Regions from separate parts of the Streptomyces sp. NPDC002619 genome, predicted to be linked through region 1. Evidence: riboswitches for the same ligand, from Rfam matches in the RefSeq annotation. Region 1 holds a riboswitch; the other holds the start of a gene.

Region 1 (7,406 bases):
TGAGGCGCCGGTCTCGGGCGGCTATCCGCCGGTGTGCACCTGGAACGCGGCCCGGCGCACGGCCTTGGCCAGGGCGGGGTCCGGGTGCGCGGCGGCGAGCGCGACCAGCACCTGCACGGTGCGGGGGTGGCCCACGGCACGGACCTCGTCGAGCAGTTGGGGGACGGTGGGCTGTACCGCGGACTCGAGGTGTCTGACGAGCAGCGGCGCCTCTCCGTGGTCGGCGACGGCGGCCGCCGTGTCCACCCACAGCCAGGTGGCCTCGTCCCGGGTGAGGACCTCGTGGGCGTCCTCGGCGTCGACCCCGTCGTGCTCGGCCAGCCACAGCAGGGCGTACGGCCGCAGGGTCGGCTCGTCCAGTACGGCGCGGACGTCGGGCTCGGCGGGGGCGCCGACGACACGCAGCGCCTCGAAGGCGAGGCCGCGCAGCAGGGCGTCCTCGCCGCGGGCGGCGCCCACGAGTTCGGTGACGGCGCTGCCGACGGTGCGGGCGGCGAGCCAGGCGCGGTATTCGGCGCGGGCGGCGTTGGGGCGCAGCTGGGCGCAGCCGCGGAGCATGTCCTCGGCCGACTGCTCGATGTTCCCGGCGGGGCTCTGCGCGGCGACGCAGATCTGCTCCAGCTTGACCCACACCGCCCAGCTGCCGAGCGGGGTGAGCGTGGCCTGGCCGTCGCCGCAGGTGAGGGCGCCGACGGAGGCGAGGGCGTGCAGGGCCCAGTCGAGGAGGGGGGCGAGCGGGGTGTCCTCGTCGGCCGGCGGCTGCCGGATGGGTTCGGGCTGGGGGCCGTACGGGATCTCGCAGCGCTCGGTGCGCAGTTCGGTGACCCGCTGCTGGAGCAGGTCGAGGAGCTGCTCGACGGGGACGGGGCCGGCGGAGAGCTGGAGGAAGGAGAGCACCTGGGGCATGGCCGAGACGACCTCGGCGACGGCGGAGGGCTCGTGTTCCGCGGGTTCCGGATGGGCGAGCGACCAGGCGTCGAAGAGGGCGACCCAGCCGCGCAGCACGGCGCTCTCATCGCGGTCCCAGGCGCGCAGCCGCCAGCTGGGGCGGGCGCTGTCGCCGTGCACCTCGACGAGGCCGGCGAGACGGGCGATGTCCCAGTCGGCGCGGACCTGGGCCACGGTCAGACCGAGATCGCCGGCGGCGCGTGCGGCGGTCGCGTCGGAGAGGGTGGCCTTGCCTTCGTCGGTCGCGCCATCGCGGCCGGGGCCGAGGGCGGCGTCGGCCCAGTGGGCGAGGCGGGCGGCGTCCGCGAGGCCGGAGCGCGCCATTCTGGCCAGTTCGGCGGGGGCGGGGGTGCCCTCCGGCGGCCGGGGTGCGGGGCGGTGCGAGCGCTGCTGGTTCATCGCTCGGGGGGCGGCGGCCAGGGGTCGCGGTCGGACGAGTCGGAGCCTTGAGTCGCGCGGGATACGGGACGTCACGGGGGCAGTCTTCCTGTTGACGGTCCGAAAACCCAAACGGAATGTCACGGCGGGCGACGGGGCTGGCCAACGCACACGGTCTTGAGGGGGCCGAAGAGGCGCGATCCAGCCAGTCGTACGGCCTTAAACGGAATGAGTGGAACCGGTTGCTGTCGGGCGCGGGCACGGTGGGCCGGGCGGGCCGGGGGGCGTCACATCAGCGGGGTCAGGAAGCGGCGCAGCCGTTCCTCGTACTCCTCGGGGTCGGCGTTCCACATCGCCCCGTGCGGGGCGTCCGGCACGGTGTGCAGGGCGACCCGGTCGGGGCGGAGGGCGGCGAGACGGCGCGAGAGGCCCCAGGGGGCGACCGTGTCGCCCGGGCCGTGGACGATCAGGGTGGGCACGTCGAGAAGGGAGGGGTCGGCGCTCTCGGCGAGGCGTTCGGCGTGCAGACCGGTGCGGCCCTGGGCGGCCCGCACGGCCAGCGGCAGCACGGGGTCCGGGGTGTGACGGGCCGCGGCGAGGGCGCGCAGCGTGGTCTCCCAGCTGAGCACCGGCGAGTCCAGGACGAGGCCGGACACCCGGTCGCGCACGGGGGAGTGCGTTGCGGCGCGCAGGGCCATGGTGGCGCCGATGGACCAGCCGAGGAGGACGACGCGGCGGGCGCCGTAGCGGACGGCGTAGCGGATCGCCGCGTCCACGTCGCGCCACTCGGTCTCGCCGAGGTGGTTCAGGCCGTCCGGCGGCCGGGGCGCGCCGAGGTCGCCGCGGTAGGCGAGGGCGAGCACGGGGAGGCGCCGGTTGTGGAGGAACCGCATCAGGTTCATGGCGTGCTCGCGGGTGGTGCCCAGGCCGTGCACCGCGATCACCCAGGTGTCCCGGTAGCCGGGCACGAACCAGGCAGGCAGGGAGCCGAGTTCGCCGGGTACGTCGATGTCGGCGTAGTCGAGGCCCAGGGCGGCGCTCGGGTTGCCGACGTACACGTTCGGGGTGAGCCAGACCTTGTCGCCGGGCTCGAGGGTGCCGTGCGTGACGCGTTCCAGACGGCGTACGACCGTGTCGGCGGTGTGCTGGGCGGCCCCCAGGACCGGGCCGACCACGGCGTGGGAGCCGTCACCCGCGAGGCCGTAGATGCCGGGGCGCAGGGAGGCCAGGTCGCGGGTGATCGTGATCTGGCCGGCCGCGGTGCCGTGCACGGTGAGCCGGGGTTCGGTGGGCAGGGGCCGCCCCGCGGGCGCCTTCAGCGCGGCGTCGCTGGCCATCCGCCCGGCGGCCACGCTCGCCGCTCCGGCTGCCAGGACCGCGGTGACGGCAGCGGCCGTCGCAGTGACTGTGCGCACGGGTCCAGTGTCCTGTTGGTCCCGGTCATCGGCCAGCGGGAAGTGGGAAGCGGGGGACGGTTCACGAAAAAAGGCCGTCGCTATTGCCGTTGCCCATAGCCCCGCAGTCGGTCCGTCACCTCTGTCAGTTGGGGTTCCGTCAGGAGGGTAGGGGTTCGGCCCGGTACCGATGTCGCTGTCAGCCATACGTGGCACATCCACTCCAGTTGGGCCGTGCGGTCGTAGGCCTGGTCGAGGGTCGTGCCGTAGGTGATCGTGCCGTGGTTCTGGAGGAGGCAGCCGGAGCGGTCGGTCAGGGCGTGGAGCATGTTCTCGGCCAACTCGGCGGTGCCGTACGTCGCATAGGGGGCGACCCGGACCGGGCCCCCGAGGGCGGCGCACATGTAGTGGATCGTCGGGAGTTCGGAGACGAGCGTCGAGACGGCCGTCGCGTGCACGGCGTGGGTGTGGACGACCGCGCCGGCGTCCGTTGTGCGGTAGATCGCCAGATGCATGGGCAGCTCGCTGGTCGGGACCAGCGTGCCGAGCACCTGACGGCCGTCGAGGTCCACCCCGGTGATGTCCCCGGGTGTCAGGCGGTCGTACGGCACGCCCGACGGCGTGACCAGCACGATGTCCCCGACGCGCACCGACACGTTGCCGGAGGTGCCGACGACCAGCCCGTCCCGCACCGTCCGGCGGGCCGTTTCGACGAGCGACAACCAGGCCCGGACCTCCGCGTCGAGCGCATCCCTCCTCCGCACCTCAGGCACACCCTGTGCGCCCTCCCGGCCATCCCCCGTGTCCCGCCGCTGTTCAGCCATGCCCGCGATCCTGCCAGCCGACGCGCGGCAGCCTGCCGGGTGACCAGAATCTCTTCAGCGGGTCGCCGGGCCGGCTGAAGACGTTCAACCAGGGCCACCGGCCAACGGGCGTCCGGGTCGCCGCGCCCGAGCGGGCAGCAATCCCCGATTTGCGACACCGCCAAGCCTGCTTGAGTTCATCTTCCGTTCATCCAGGTTTCCTACGGTCAACCGGCCGATGACCTCAAAAGATTGCCTGGGTAAATGGAAAGCTTCTCGCTGATCCTCGCGATTGTGGTGGTAACCGCACTCGCGTTTGATTTCACGAACGGTTTCCACGACACCGCCAACGCGATGGCCACGACCATCTCGACCGGTGCGCTCAGACCCAAGGTCGCGGTGGCCATGTCCGCCGCACTCAACCTCGTGGGAGCTTTCCTCTCCGTGGAGGTCGCCAACACGATCTCCAAAGGTCTCGTCGACGAGACCGGCATCCGTCCCGAGGTCATCTTCGCCGCACTGGTCGGCGCGATCCTCTGGAACCTGGTGACCTGGCTGGTGGGCCTGCCCTCCAGCTCCTCGCACGCCCTGATGGGCGGTCTGGTCGGCGCCACCATCGCCTCCGCCGGCCTCGGCGCCGTCCACGGCGACGCGCTCGTCACCAAGGTCCTTCTGCCGGCGCTCGCGGCCCCGCTCGTCGCGGGCCTGGCGGCGATGTTCGCGACCCGGTTCTCGTACGCCATCAGCAAGAACGCCGACGGCGAGGCCACCCGCAAGGGCTACCGCGCCGGCCAGATCGCCTCCGCCGGCCTGGTCTCCCTCGCGCACGGCACGAACGACGCACAGAAGACGATGGGCATCATCACCCTCGCGCTGATCGCCGGCGGTGCCGTCGCCCCCGGCTCGAACCCTCCCACCTGGGTGATCCTCTCCGCCGGTCTCGCGATCGCGCTCGGCACCTACATCGGTGGCTGGCGCATCATCCGCACGATGGGCAAGGGTCTGACCGACCTTCAGCCGCAGCAGGGCTTCGCCGCCCAGACCAGCGCGGCCACGGCCATCCTGGCCTCCTCCCACCTCGGCTTCTCGCTCTCCACCACGCACGTCGTCTCGGGCTCCGTGATGGGCGCCGGCCTCGGCCGCAAGGGCGGCGCGGTCCGCTGGTCCACCGCGACCCGCATGATCGTCGCCTGGGCGCTGACTCTGCCGGCCGCCGCGCTGGTCGGCGCGCTCGCGGAAAGCGTGACGGACCTGGGCGACTGGGCCACCGCCGTCGTCGCCGTCTTCCTGGTCGCCGCGAGCGCCGCGATCTGGAAGCTCTCCCGCCGCGAGGTGGTCGACCACAGCAACGTCAACGACGCCGAGGAGCCGGCCGGTGTGGTGACCACGGCCATCGTCGCAGTGACGCCGCCCCCGGCGGGCACGGTGACCGAGGAACTGACGGCCACGATCCCCTCGCCCGCCCCGGCCCCGGCCACCGCCGACCCGGCCGCCCCGCCGGCCGCCGCCGTCTGAGCCCGCCCACCCGGTAATCGAAGGAAGCATCACCATGAAGATCGACTGGTCGGCCATCGGCTCCGTCTTCGGCGTCAGCCTCGTGGCCACCGTGGGCCTCGTGGCTCTCTTCACCCTCGGCGTGGCGGGTCTGTCGCGCCGCGAACGGGCCGCAGCCCAGGGCAACCCCGCGGCGCTCGCGGTGACCGGTGCGTACGTCTGCTTCGCTGCGTGCGCGGGGGCAGTGGCGTACGGCATCTACTTGATCATGGCCAAGGCCTGACGCCGGTCACGGCCGAGACCTGAACTCGGTCCCGGCGGCGTCCGCCGGGCGTGCACGGCTCCTTCCCGACCTGTTCGGGCAGGAGCCTTTCGCATGCCGTCACCCGGCGTGCGCCGGCGCCGATATGAGCCTCGGCACACTCTCCCCACGCAGGTCAACAGCAAGTTGACGGCCCTTCCGAGGGCGTGGTGGACTTCCTGAGCCATGTACGGCGGCAAGAGAGGAAGCCGGTGCGAATCCGGCGCGGTCCCGCCACTGTCACCGGGGAAGAACTCCCCGGGAGCCAGGAACTCTCACCGCCGGTCTCGTCGAACCAGGGCGTGGACACCCTGAGTGAGGACATATCGCCATGCGCGGCTGCGGATTGAGGTACGGCACCAGGTCGCTTCCCGACCCCTCGGCCGGCTGAGCCGATGCGTGCCGATCGCGTCTTCGCGTACGGCGCCACCGTCGGCCTCCTCGGCGACCTGCTCCTGGGCGATCCGCGCCGCGGGCATCCCGTGGCCGCGTTCGGCCGGGTCGCCGGCGCCGTCGAGCAGGTGCTGTGGCGGGACCACCGGGGACGGGGCGCGCTGCACACCGCCGTGTGCGTCGGGGGTGCCGTCGCGCTCGGGGCGGTGGCCGAGAAGGCCGTACGCACCTCCCCCGCCGCTTCCGTCGCACTGACCGCGGTTGCCACCTGGGCCGTCGTGGGCGGGACTTCACTGGCCCGGGAGGCGCGGACCGTCGGGCGGGCCCTGGAGGCGGGGGCCGTGGCCGCGGCGCGGGCGCGACTTCCGCATCTGTGCGGGCGGGATCCCCAGGCCCTGGATGCCGACGGGATCGCGCGGGCCGTCGTCGAGTCCGTCGCCGAGAACACCTCCGACGCCGTCGTGGGGGCACTGGTGTGGGGAGCCGTGGGCGGTGTGCCCGGGCTGCTCGGATTTCGTGCCGTCAACACCCTGGACGCGATGGTCGGGCACAAGTCGCCCAAGTACCGGCGGTACGGGTGGGCTTCGGCGCGGCTGGACGACGTGGCGGGGTGGCCCGGGGCGCGACTGACTGCCGTCCTGGCCGCGGTCGCCGGGGGTGACCCTCTGGGGGCCGTACGCGTCTGGCGTGCCGATGCCGCGAAGCACCCGAGTCCCAACGCGGGGCCCGTGGAAGCGTCGTTCGCGGGGGCGCTGGGGGTGCGGCTGGGCGGAACGCTGTCGTACGCAGGGCGGGTTGAACATCGGCCGGTACTGAACGAGGAGGGGCGTTCTGTGGAAGTCGGGGACATCGAGCGGGCGGTTCGGCTCTCGAAGCGCGTCGGTCTGCTCGCGCTCGGCGTCAGTGTCGCCGCGGGTCTCGTCATGAAGGGACGTACGCCATGAACGGTGGTCTCCTCGTCGCCGGTACCACCTCCGATGCCGGGAAGAGTGTCGTGACCGCCGGGATCTGTCGGTGGCTTGTGCGGCAGGGGGTCAAGGTGGCGCCGTTCAAGGCGCAGAACATGTCCCTCAACTCGTTCGTGACGCGTGAGGGTGCGGAGATCGGGCGGGCGCAGGCCATGCAGGCACAGGCGTGCCGCGTCGAGCCGACCGCGCTGATGAATCCCGTGCTGCTCAAGCCGGGCGGCGAGCAGAGCAGTCAAGTCGTGCTGCTCGGAAAGCCGGTGGGCGAGCTGAGCGCTCGCGGGTATCACGGCGGGCGGCAACAGGCGCTCCTCGGCACTGTGTTGGAGTCTCTGGAGGAGTTGCGGGGCACGTATGACGCGGTGATCTGTGAGGGGGCCGGTTCGCCCGCCGAGATCAATCTGCGGCGGACCGACATCGTGAACATGGGGATCGCCCGGAACGCGCGGCTGCCCGTGCTCGTCGTCGGCGACATCGACCGCGGGGGTGTCTTCGCCTCCTTCTTCGGGACGGTCGCACTGCTGTCGCCGGAGGACCAGGAGCTGGTCGCCGGGTTCCTCGTCAACAAGTTCCGGGGGGACATCAGCCTCCTCGAGCCGGGGCTCGACATGCTGCACGGACTGACCGGGCGGCGGACGTACGGCGTCCTGCCGTTCCGGCACGGGCTCGGGATCGACGAGGAGGACGGGCTGCGGATCTCCCTGCGGGGTGCCGTACGGGAGTCGGCCGT
Region 2 (7,406 bases), on a different contig from region 1:
CACCTGATCGTCGCCTCACGCGATCTGTCCGTCTACCGCCATCTGCACCCCGTCCGCGCGGCCGACGGCACCTGGTCCGCCTCCGTCGACCTGCCCAGGGCGACCGGATACCGCGTCTTCGCCGACTTCACTCCGCGCGGCGGCGACGGACTCACCCTCGGCACAGACCTCACCGCGACCGGACCGAGCACGACGTCCCGGACGCCCGCCCCCCACCGCACGGCCCACGTCGACGACTACCAGGTCACGCTGCACGGCGGCCTCGTCCCGGGCAGGCTCGGCGAACTCACACTGACCGTGACCAAGGACGGCGAGCCCGTGCGCGACCTCGAGCCGTACCTGGAGGCGTACGGCCACCTGGTCGCTCTGCGCTCCGGCGACCTCGCCTACCTGCACGTCCACCCGAACGGCGAGCCCGGCGACGCGACGACCCGCCCAGGACCTGACGTCTCCTTCACGGCCACGGCACCGAGCGCCGGAACGTACCGGCTCTTCCTGGACTTCAAGCACGGCGGAACGGTCCGGACCGCGGCGTTCACCGTACGGGCGGCGGCCGCACCGGCCGGAGCGCCGGACACACACCCGGAGAACACGGCCGGGCACGGACACTGACGGCACCTGCCCGGACGCCCAGGGGAACCGCTGCCACCCGCGCGATGGCCGGTCGACCAGGGGTGGGGCACGCTTGATGCCATGGCCCCCCGGTGGAGCTTCGCCGCTCTCCGGCAGCCGTGGCAGTCGAGCCACGCGCTGCTCCTGCTGCCGGTCGCATTCATCGTGCTCATCACCGTGACGGACCTCCGCACCCCCGAGGACATCCACCTCGGCCCCTCCCTGGTCATCGCCCCGGCCCTCACCGCGTCGTTCGCCGGGCCCTGGACAGCGGGGCTGGTCGGGGTGCTCGCCGTGGCCGCCCAGACGATCATCGCCGTCTTCCACGGCGGGCTGACCACCCCGAACCACATCGTGCAGATCGTCACCCTCACGGTGCTCTCGGCGCTGATCGTGGTCTACTGCGCGATCCGCGACCGGCACCAGGCGCAGCTGGCTCAGGTCCGCTCGGTCGCGGAGGCCGCCCAGCACGTGCTGATGTGGCCACTGCCGGAACAGATCGGCCCGCTGCGGATCGCCTCCCTGTACCTGGCCGCGGAGGACGAGGCCCAGATCGGCGGTGACCTGTACGCGGCCACTCGGGCCGACGGCGTGATACGCGTCATGATCGGCGACGTCCGCGGCAAGGGGCTGCCCGCGATCGGCGAGGCCGCCCTGTTGCTCGGCGCCTTCCGCGAGGCCGCACACCGGCATACGGCGCTGCCGGATCTGGCCGCCACCCTGGAGCAGAGCATCTGCCGTTACACCGCCGACTTCGAGCCGCCCGAGGAGGCCGGCGAACGCTTCGCCACGGCCCTGCTGATCGAGATCCCCGACGACGACCCGATCACCCGGATGACCAGTTGCGGCCACCCTCCCCCGCTGCTGCTCAGCCCCGATCACGCGGTGAGCGTCCCGAGCCTGCATCCGTCACCCCCGTTGGGAGTCCAGGATAGCGGCACGTCGCCCGCGGACTACACGCTGGACGTCTTCTCCTTCGAGCCCGGGGACACCCTGCTGCTGTACACCGACGGCGTCATCGAGTCCCGCGACGCGAGCGGCCGCTTCTATCCACTCGCCCGGAGGGTCACCCAGTGGACCGACGCGAGCCCCGAGGCGCTGATGCACCACATCCGGCGCGACCTGCTCGCCCACTCCGGCGGCCGCCTCGACGACGACGCCGCGCTGATCGCCCTCCACCGCACACCGACGAACGCGCACGGCCGTCACCACGGCCGGTCCATCCGGGCCGACGGCTTCCGCCACAGCCCCTGAGGGGTTCGCGTCGAGAAGCTGGATGCTGCGCTTCGCGCGGCACAGGGCCACGGTCCCCTCGACGGCCGCGACCACGAGCGTCGCCATCCACCCCGCTTCCTGCGGGCCGACGCCGTGCTCGCGGAGCGAAGCAGCCAGCAGGTCCTCCCACGGGCGAGGCTGGGAGCCGCACCGCGCGGCCCGGGCCGGCGCGATGGCCTGGCCCGGGCCGCGCTTCACGGCGCGCTGTCTAGGCCGCCGTTGCCCGGGGAGCCTCCGTTCTCTGACGCGGCGTCACGGTCATCACTAGCCTCCGGGGCCGTACCGTGGCGCGGGCCACCGGCCGCACCGTCTCTCCCGGGGCGAGCTCCAGCTTCCAGCGTCGCAGCAGGGTGGCCAGGGCCGTGATCAGCTCCGTCGTCGCGAAGCGGTCGCCGATGCACTTGTGCTTGCCCGCGCCGAAGGGCACGAACGCGCCCGGCGGGAGCGTCTGGTTGTCGTCCAGCCAGCGGTCCGGGTCGAAGGTCAGGGGGTCGGGGTAGAAGGCGGGATCGCGGTGCAGGGCGTGCTGGCAGTAAGCCAGTTCGGTGCCCGGCGGCAGGGTCCAGTGGCCAAGCCTGGTCTCGGTGATCGTGCGGCGGGTGACGAGCCATCCGGTGTGGTGCAGCCGGAGTGCCTCCGTGATGACCCGGTCCAGGTAGGGCAGTTGGGGCACGTCCTCGAAGGCGATGGGGCGGTCGCCGAGCACCTCGTCGAGTTCGGCGAGGACGCGGGCCTCGATGCCGGGGTGGCGGGCGAGTTCGTAGAGGACCCAGGACAGGACGGACGCCGTGGTCTCGGTGCCGGCCACCGCCAGGGTGAGGATCTCCGAACAGATCTGATCCTCCGTCAGCGTTAGGCCGGTCGTCTCGTCCTCGGCACTCAGGAGCATGGACAGCATGTCCCCGGTGTCGTGCTCGGAGGCCTGCAGCGCGGCGATGGCACTCCCGATGGTGGCCCGCACGTCGTCACGCGCCTTGAGGAAGCGCCGGTTGAAGTCGAGCGGCAGGCGTTCCACCCAGTCGGGGAGCATGATGCGTACACCGACGCCGTTCATGACCACCGACAGGTCCTCGCGCAACTGGCGGAAGGTGGCGGAGTCCAGGCTTCCGGAGAACACGGTCTTGGCGAGCATGTCCAGCGAGAGCTCGACCATGGCCTCGCGGACGTCCAGGGCCTGGCCGGGCGTCCATTCTTGGACGGTGGCGGCGACTTCTCCGCGCATGATGTCGACGTAGCCGGATATCTTGGGGCGGCCGAACGCCGGCTGCAACTGCCGCCGTTTGCGGACGTGTTCCTGTCCGGCGACGGTGACCACGGACTCGCCCAGCAACTGGCCCATCTTCTCGAAGAACCGGCCCTTGTCGAGGCTGGGGCCCAGGTCGGTGAGCATGGTGCGGATGAGTACGGGGTCCTGCACCACGATCGTGCGCGTGCCCGGCTGGAGGGTGATCTCCACCAGCGGGCCGTAGTTCTCACGTAGGGAAGCGATGAAAGCGAGGTTGTCGCGCCAGAGCTGTATGGCGTGACCCAGCAGCGGCAGCGAACCCGCCGCCCTGGGTATGGGGGGAGGCGCCATGAGCGTCACGGTTGTCGTACTCCCTTCACGGGTGATCACGGCACCCGTATCACTTCCCTCCTTCTCGTCACGCACAATCCGGGCCCACTTGTGTCCTCCACCACGAACTCCGCCGCGAACTCCCCTGCGGGGCCCGGCGGGAGGCATCCGGCCGCCGCTGCCCGTACGGTACGTGCGGAGCCGTTCCCGCCTTCCCCGTCCGACCGGAGGAACCCGCACGTGACCAGTCGCGTCACCTTGGTATCGCCCGCGATGAGCGTGTCCCTGCGCCAGGCCCGCTTCGACGACGGCGGCCCGCTCGACGAAAGCGGCGCGGCACGGGCCCGGGCGGCCCGAGGGACCCTGCGCGCGGCCCGGCGGGTGCTGGTCTCCCCCACCGTGCGCTGCCGGGGTACTGCGTCGGCGCTCGGACTCGACGCCACGGAGGCGGCCGAGCTGGCCGCACTGGACGTGGGCCGCTGGCGGGGCCGTACGCTCGACGAGGCCGCCGCGGCCGAACCGGACGCGGTCGCCGAGTGGTTGGCCGATCCGGGGGCCGCGCCGCACGGAGGTGAGTCGGTACGTGCCCTGTGCGCCCGCACGGCGCGCTGGCTGGAGTCGGTCCAGGATTCCGAGGGCGGGATCCTTGCCGTGGTGGAGCCGGAGTTCGTCCGGGCCGTCGTGGTCGTGGCCCTGGGTACGGCGCCGGAGACGTTCTGGCGGCTCGACGTACCGCCGTTGACGGCGACCGCGCTGACCGGACGCGCGGGTCGCTGGAACCTGCGGCTCGGGCAGTCGCTCGACGCCGAGGAAATCTGAGTGCCGTGAACGGCGGAGGGCCACCGAGTGGTTCCGGTGACCCTCTCCCCGTCAGTGCGGCACGGGTGTCGCCGCTGCCGCCGGTGGCCTCGCGGGGCGGGGGGACAGCAGGCGCTGGGCCAGCTCGCCGAAGAGCAGGCCGAAGCCGGTCCACAGGGTGAGCTGGATGGCGAGGGCCGACATGCGGAACCGCCACAGCAGGGTTGCCGGGAAGTCCGTCGGGACCTCATTGACGGCGGGCAGGAAGGCAAACGCCAGCCCGATCACGAGGACGAAGAAGGCGACCGCGGCGACGGTGGCGTACCAGGTGCCGAGGCGGCCGGCGAGTCGCTTGCCGACGATCACGGCGGCCACGGCCAGCAGGACGCTGAGCAGCATCATCAGGAAGTACAGGGTCGTGCGCCGGTCGATGGTGTCGGGGTCACCGACAGAGGGCGGGTTGGCCGGGTACTTCAGGAACGGGACGACGTAGACCGCGAGCAGTGCCGTGCCGGACAGCAGCAGGGCGGTGGCGCGCGGGGTGAAGCGGCCGACGCGGCCGAGCGCGAAGCAGAAGGCGAGGGCGGCGATGCCGCCGAAGGCGACCCCGTAGATCAGCACACCGGTGGCCAGGCCTGCGGTGGACTGCAGGGAACGGGAGACGGCCTCGACCTCGTGTGCGTGCGCCGGGGCGTGGGACTCTTCGAAACCGATGGCGTCGTCGACGCTCGGCTCACCGAGGACGTAGGCGACGAGCAGGGCGAGCAGGCCGGCCCCGAGGCCGGCCAGCATGCCCCGCACCAGAAGGTTTCTGACGGTTGCGGAGTTCATGGGTGTGCGGCGTCCCTCGCGTCAGTGGCAGGGGAAGCCGAGCAGATGGCGGGCGTCGTGCACCCACTCGTGGACGTTCTCGCCGGAGACGAGTGAGGTGGCGCCCTGCTCGGCGCCGACGAAGTACAGCAGGACCAGCATCAGGATGCCGAAGAAGACCGCCCACGGCGCGATCGCGCGGATCGGCAGTGTGGCGGGGAGTGCGGGGGCGTCGGTTGTCGGCTGAGCGACGTGCTGCGCCATGGCAGACCTCCTCGGGAGTTCGCGTCCCATCTCGGTGGTGCACTGGACGAGGGCGGCGGGTCTGACTCGCGGGCTCCCGAGGGTGTCCCGTTCACAGTGGCGCGACCGTGCCGGATTCTCACCGGCTTCCGCCTGGCCTTCGTCGATGTCCCTGAGACCGTACCGTGCGGCGGGACCACCGCCAAGTGCGCCCAGTTCCACGTGACCTCGGTCTCAGCGCGGCGCGACCGTCGAAAGCCAGTCGGTCAGCAGTGCGTTGATCTCCTCGGGACGTTCCTGCTGGATCCAGTGGCCGCAGCCCTCGAGGATGTGCGAGGCGCTGAGACCCGGCAGAGTGGTGGGGTACGCCTCCATCGCGTCGGCGAGCCAGATGGTGGAGGCGTCCAGGCCGCCGCCGACGAACAGCGACGGCTGGGTGACGGGGTCGCCGTGATGGTCGGCGAGGTCGGCCCAGTCGCGGTCCATGTTGCGATAGCGGTTGAGTGCTCCGGTCAGGCCGGTGCGCTCGAACTCACCCGCGTAGAAGTCGAGTTCACGCTCACCGAGCCAGGTCGGCAGCGGTCCGGCCGGGAAGCGGTCACGCAGGGCTGCGCCGGGACGGACGAAGTGCGGGTCCGGTGCGCCGGGTGCGGGCATGGTGTCGGCGGACAGCGCGGCGTAGAAACCCGCGAGCCAGCCACGGACGTCGGGCTCGATCTCCGCCTCGGCGCGGCCGGGTTCCTGGAAGTAGGAGACGTAGAACTCCTCTTCACCTCCCATCCGCGCGAACACGTCACTCGGTTTCGGACCCCCCGGCGGGGTATACGGGACGCTCAGCAGTCCGACGGCACGGAAGACGTCGGGTCGGAGCAGGGCGGAGGTGGCGGCGATGCTCGCGCCCCAGTCGTGGCCGACGATCACCGCGGACCGCTCACCCAGCGCCTCCACCACGGCGGCGTTGTCGTCCACGAGCTCGAGCAGCCGGTACGCGCTCAGTTCCGCGGGCTTGGAGGAGCGGCCGTATCCGCGCACGTCGACGGCGACGGCGCGGTAGCCGGCGGCTGCCAGCGCCGGGAGCTGGCGGCGCCACGAGTACCAGGACTCGGGGAACCCGTGTACGAGGAGCACCAGGGGGCCGTTGCCCTGTTCCACCAGGTGGATCCGGCCGGCCGGCGAGGGCACGAGCCGATGAGTGACGTCGGGGGCCGACGAGTGCGGCATGGATCCTCCCAGGGCTTGCGTGGACAACTGGGTCGATCATGCGTCGCCGGCACGCGGCAGGCCGAGAGATGTTGCCGGTCCGGCAAACGAACCGGCCCGGCGTGCGTCCGGGCCGGTGGCGGTCTCAGTCCCGTACCGACGGGTGCGCGATACGGGCCGTGCTGCGCGCGATACGGCAGGCCGACTCCTACGAAGAGAAGGCGGGTTGTACGATATGACTGGCCGTCAGACGCTCGATCGTCTCCACGGCCAGGCTGCGCGACTCGTCGTCGACGTGGGGCCCTGCGTCGATGGCGTACGTGTCGAGCATCGCCATCGCGATGTCGAAGACGGGCTCCGGACGCGTGGTGAGGTAGGCGAGCAGATCGTCGTCGCTGCCACGTGCCGCCAGCAGGATCGCCTTGATGAGCGGGTTGTCGGCGGCCTGCTGGAGGGGGTAGCCGACGCCGGCCCTCCCCCCGGACTCCAAGTCGTATCGATGCGCGTCGAGTTCGCGCTGGTTGCCCACCACCGCGAGGGCCTGGGTGTGCCAGGTGTGCGGCTTCGTCTACGACGAGGCCGAGGGCTGGCCCGACGAGGACATCCCGCCCGGTACGGCCTGGGAGGACCTCCCCGACGACTGGTCGTGCCCGGACTGCGGCGCGGCCAAGGCCGACTTCGAGATGGTCGAGGTCACGCACGCCTGAGTCGGGCCACAGGATCTGCGGTACCTGATCCGCCGGCCCTACCCTGGGCCCGTGTGGAGGTGCGGCGAGGATCCAGGGGCGGCGGCGTCCCGGCTCACGGGGCGACCGGTGACGGACGTACGTCCGCTGTCCGGGTCACTCGCCGAAGTCACCCTCCGCGGCGGGCAGTTGGTGGTCGTGAAGCGCGCCGACGCGCCACGGGCCGT

Evidence for each region. Region 1 has a riboswitch for cobalamin ahead of ACFYXB_RS29355 (cobalamin biosynthesis protein). Riboswitches for the same ligand answer to the same signal wherever they lie in the genome.
Region 2: another riboswitch for cobalamin. It lies ahead of ACFYXB_RS34000 (CbtB-domain containing protein); the one in region 1 lies ahead of ACFYXB_RS29355 (cobalamin biosynthesis protein).

What each region holds. Positions count from the first base shown of each region.
Region 1 covers NZ_JBIAQV010000023.1:64,740-72,145, reverse strand. Annotated here, with positions in the region: gene ACFYXB_RS29385 (VOC family protein) at 1-3, shown strand, start outside; gene ACFYXB_RS29380 (hypothetical protein) at 22-1,422, opposite strand; gene ACFYXB_RS29375 (alpha/beta hydrolase) at 1,614-2,741, opposite strand; gene ACFYXB_RS29370 (class II aldolase/adducin family protein) at 2,822-3,544, opposite strand; gene ACFYXB_RS29365 (anion permease) at 3,788-5,038, shown strand; gene ACFYXB_RS29360 (hypothetical protein) at 5,073-5,300, shown strand; cobalamin riboswitch at 5,472-5,614, shown strand; gene ACFYXB_RS29355 (cobalamin biosynthesis protein) at 5,714-6,655, shown strand; gene ACFYXB_RS29350 (cobyric acid synthase) at 6,652-7,406, shown strand, end outside.
Region 2 covers NZ_JBIAQV010000032.1:39,593-46,998, forward strand. Annotated here, with positions in the region: gene ACFYXB_RS33970 (hypothetical protein) at 1-612, shown strand, start outside; gene ACFYXB_RS33975 (PP2C family protein-serine/threonine phosphatase) at 694-1,866, shown strand; partial or broken gene ACFYXB_RS33980 (TetR/AcrR family transcriptional regulator) at 1,888-2,085, opposite strand; gene ACFYXB_RS33985 (cytochrome P450) at 2,096-3,463, opposite strand; gene ACFYXB_RS33990 (histidine phosphatase family protein) at 3,683-4,261, shown strand; gene ACFYXB_RS33995 (CbtA family protein) at 4,313-5,071, opposite strand; gene ACFYXB_RS34000 (CbtB-domain containing protein) at 5,093-5,314, opposite strand; cobalamin riboswitch at 5,351-5,512, opposite strand; gene ACFYXB_RS34005 (alpha/beta fold hydrolase) at 5,528-6,514, opposite strand; gene ACFYXB_RS34010 (hypothetical protein) at 6,702-7,025, opposite strand; gene ACFYXB_RS34015 (rubredoxin) at 7,015-7,200, shown strand; gene ACFYXB_RS34020 (fructosamine kinase family protein) at 7,252-7,406, shown strand, end outside.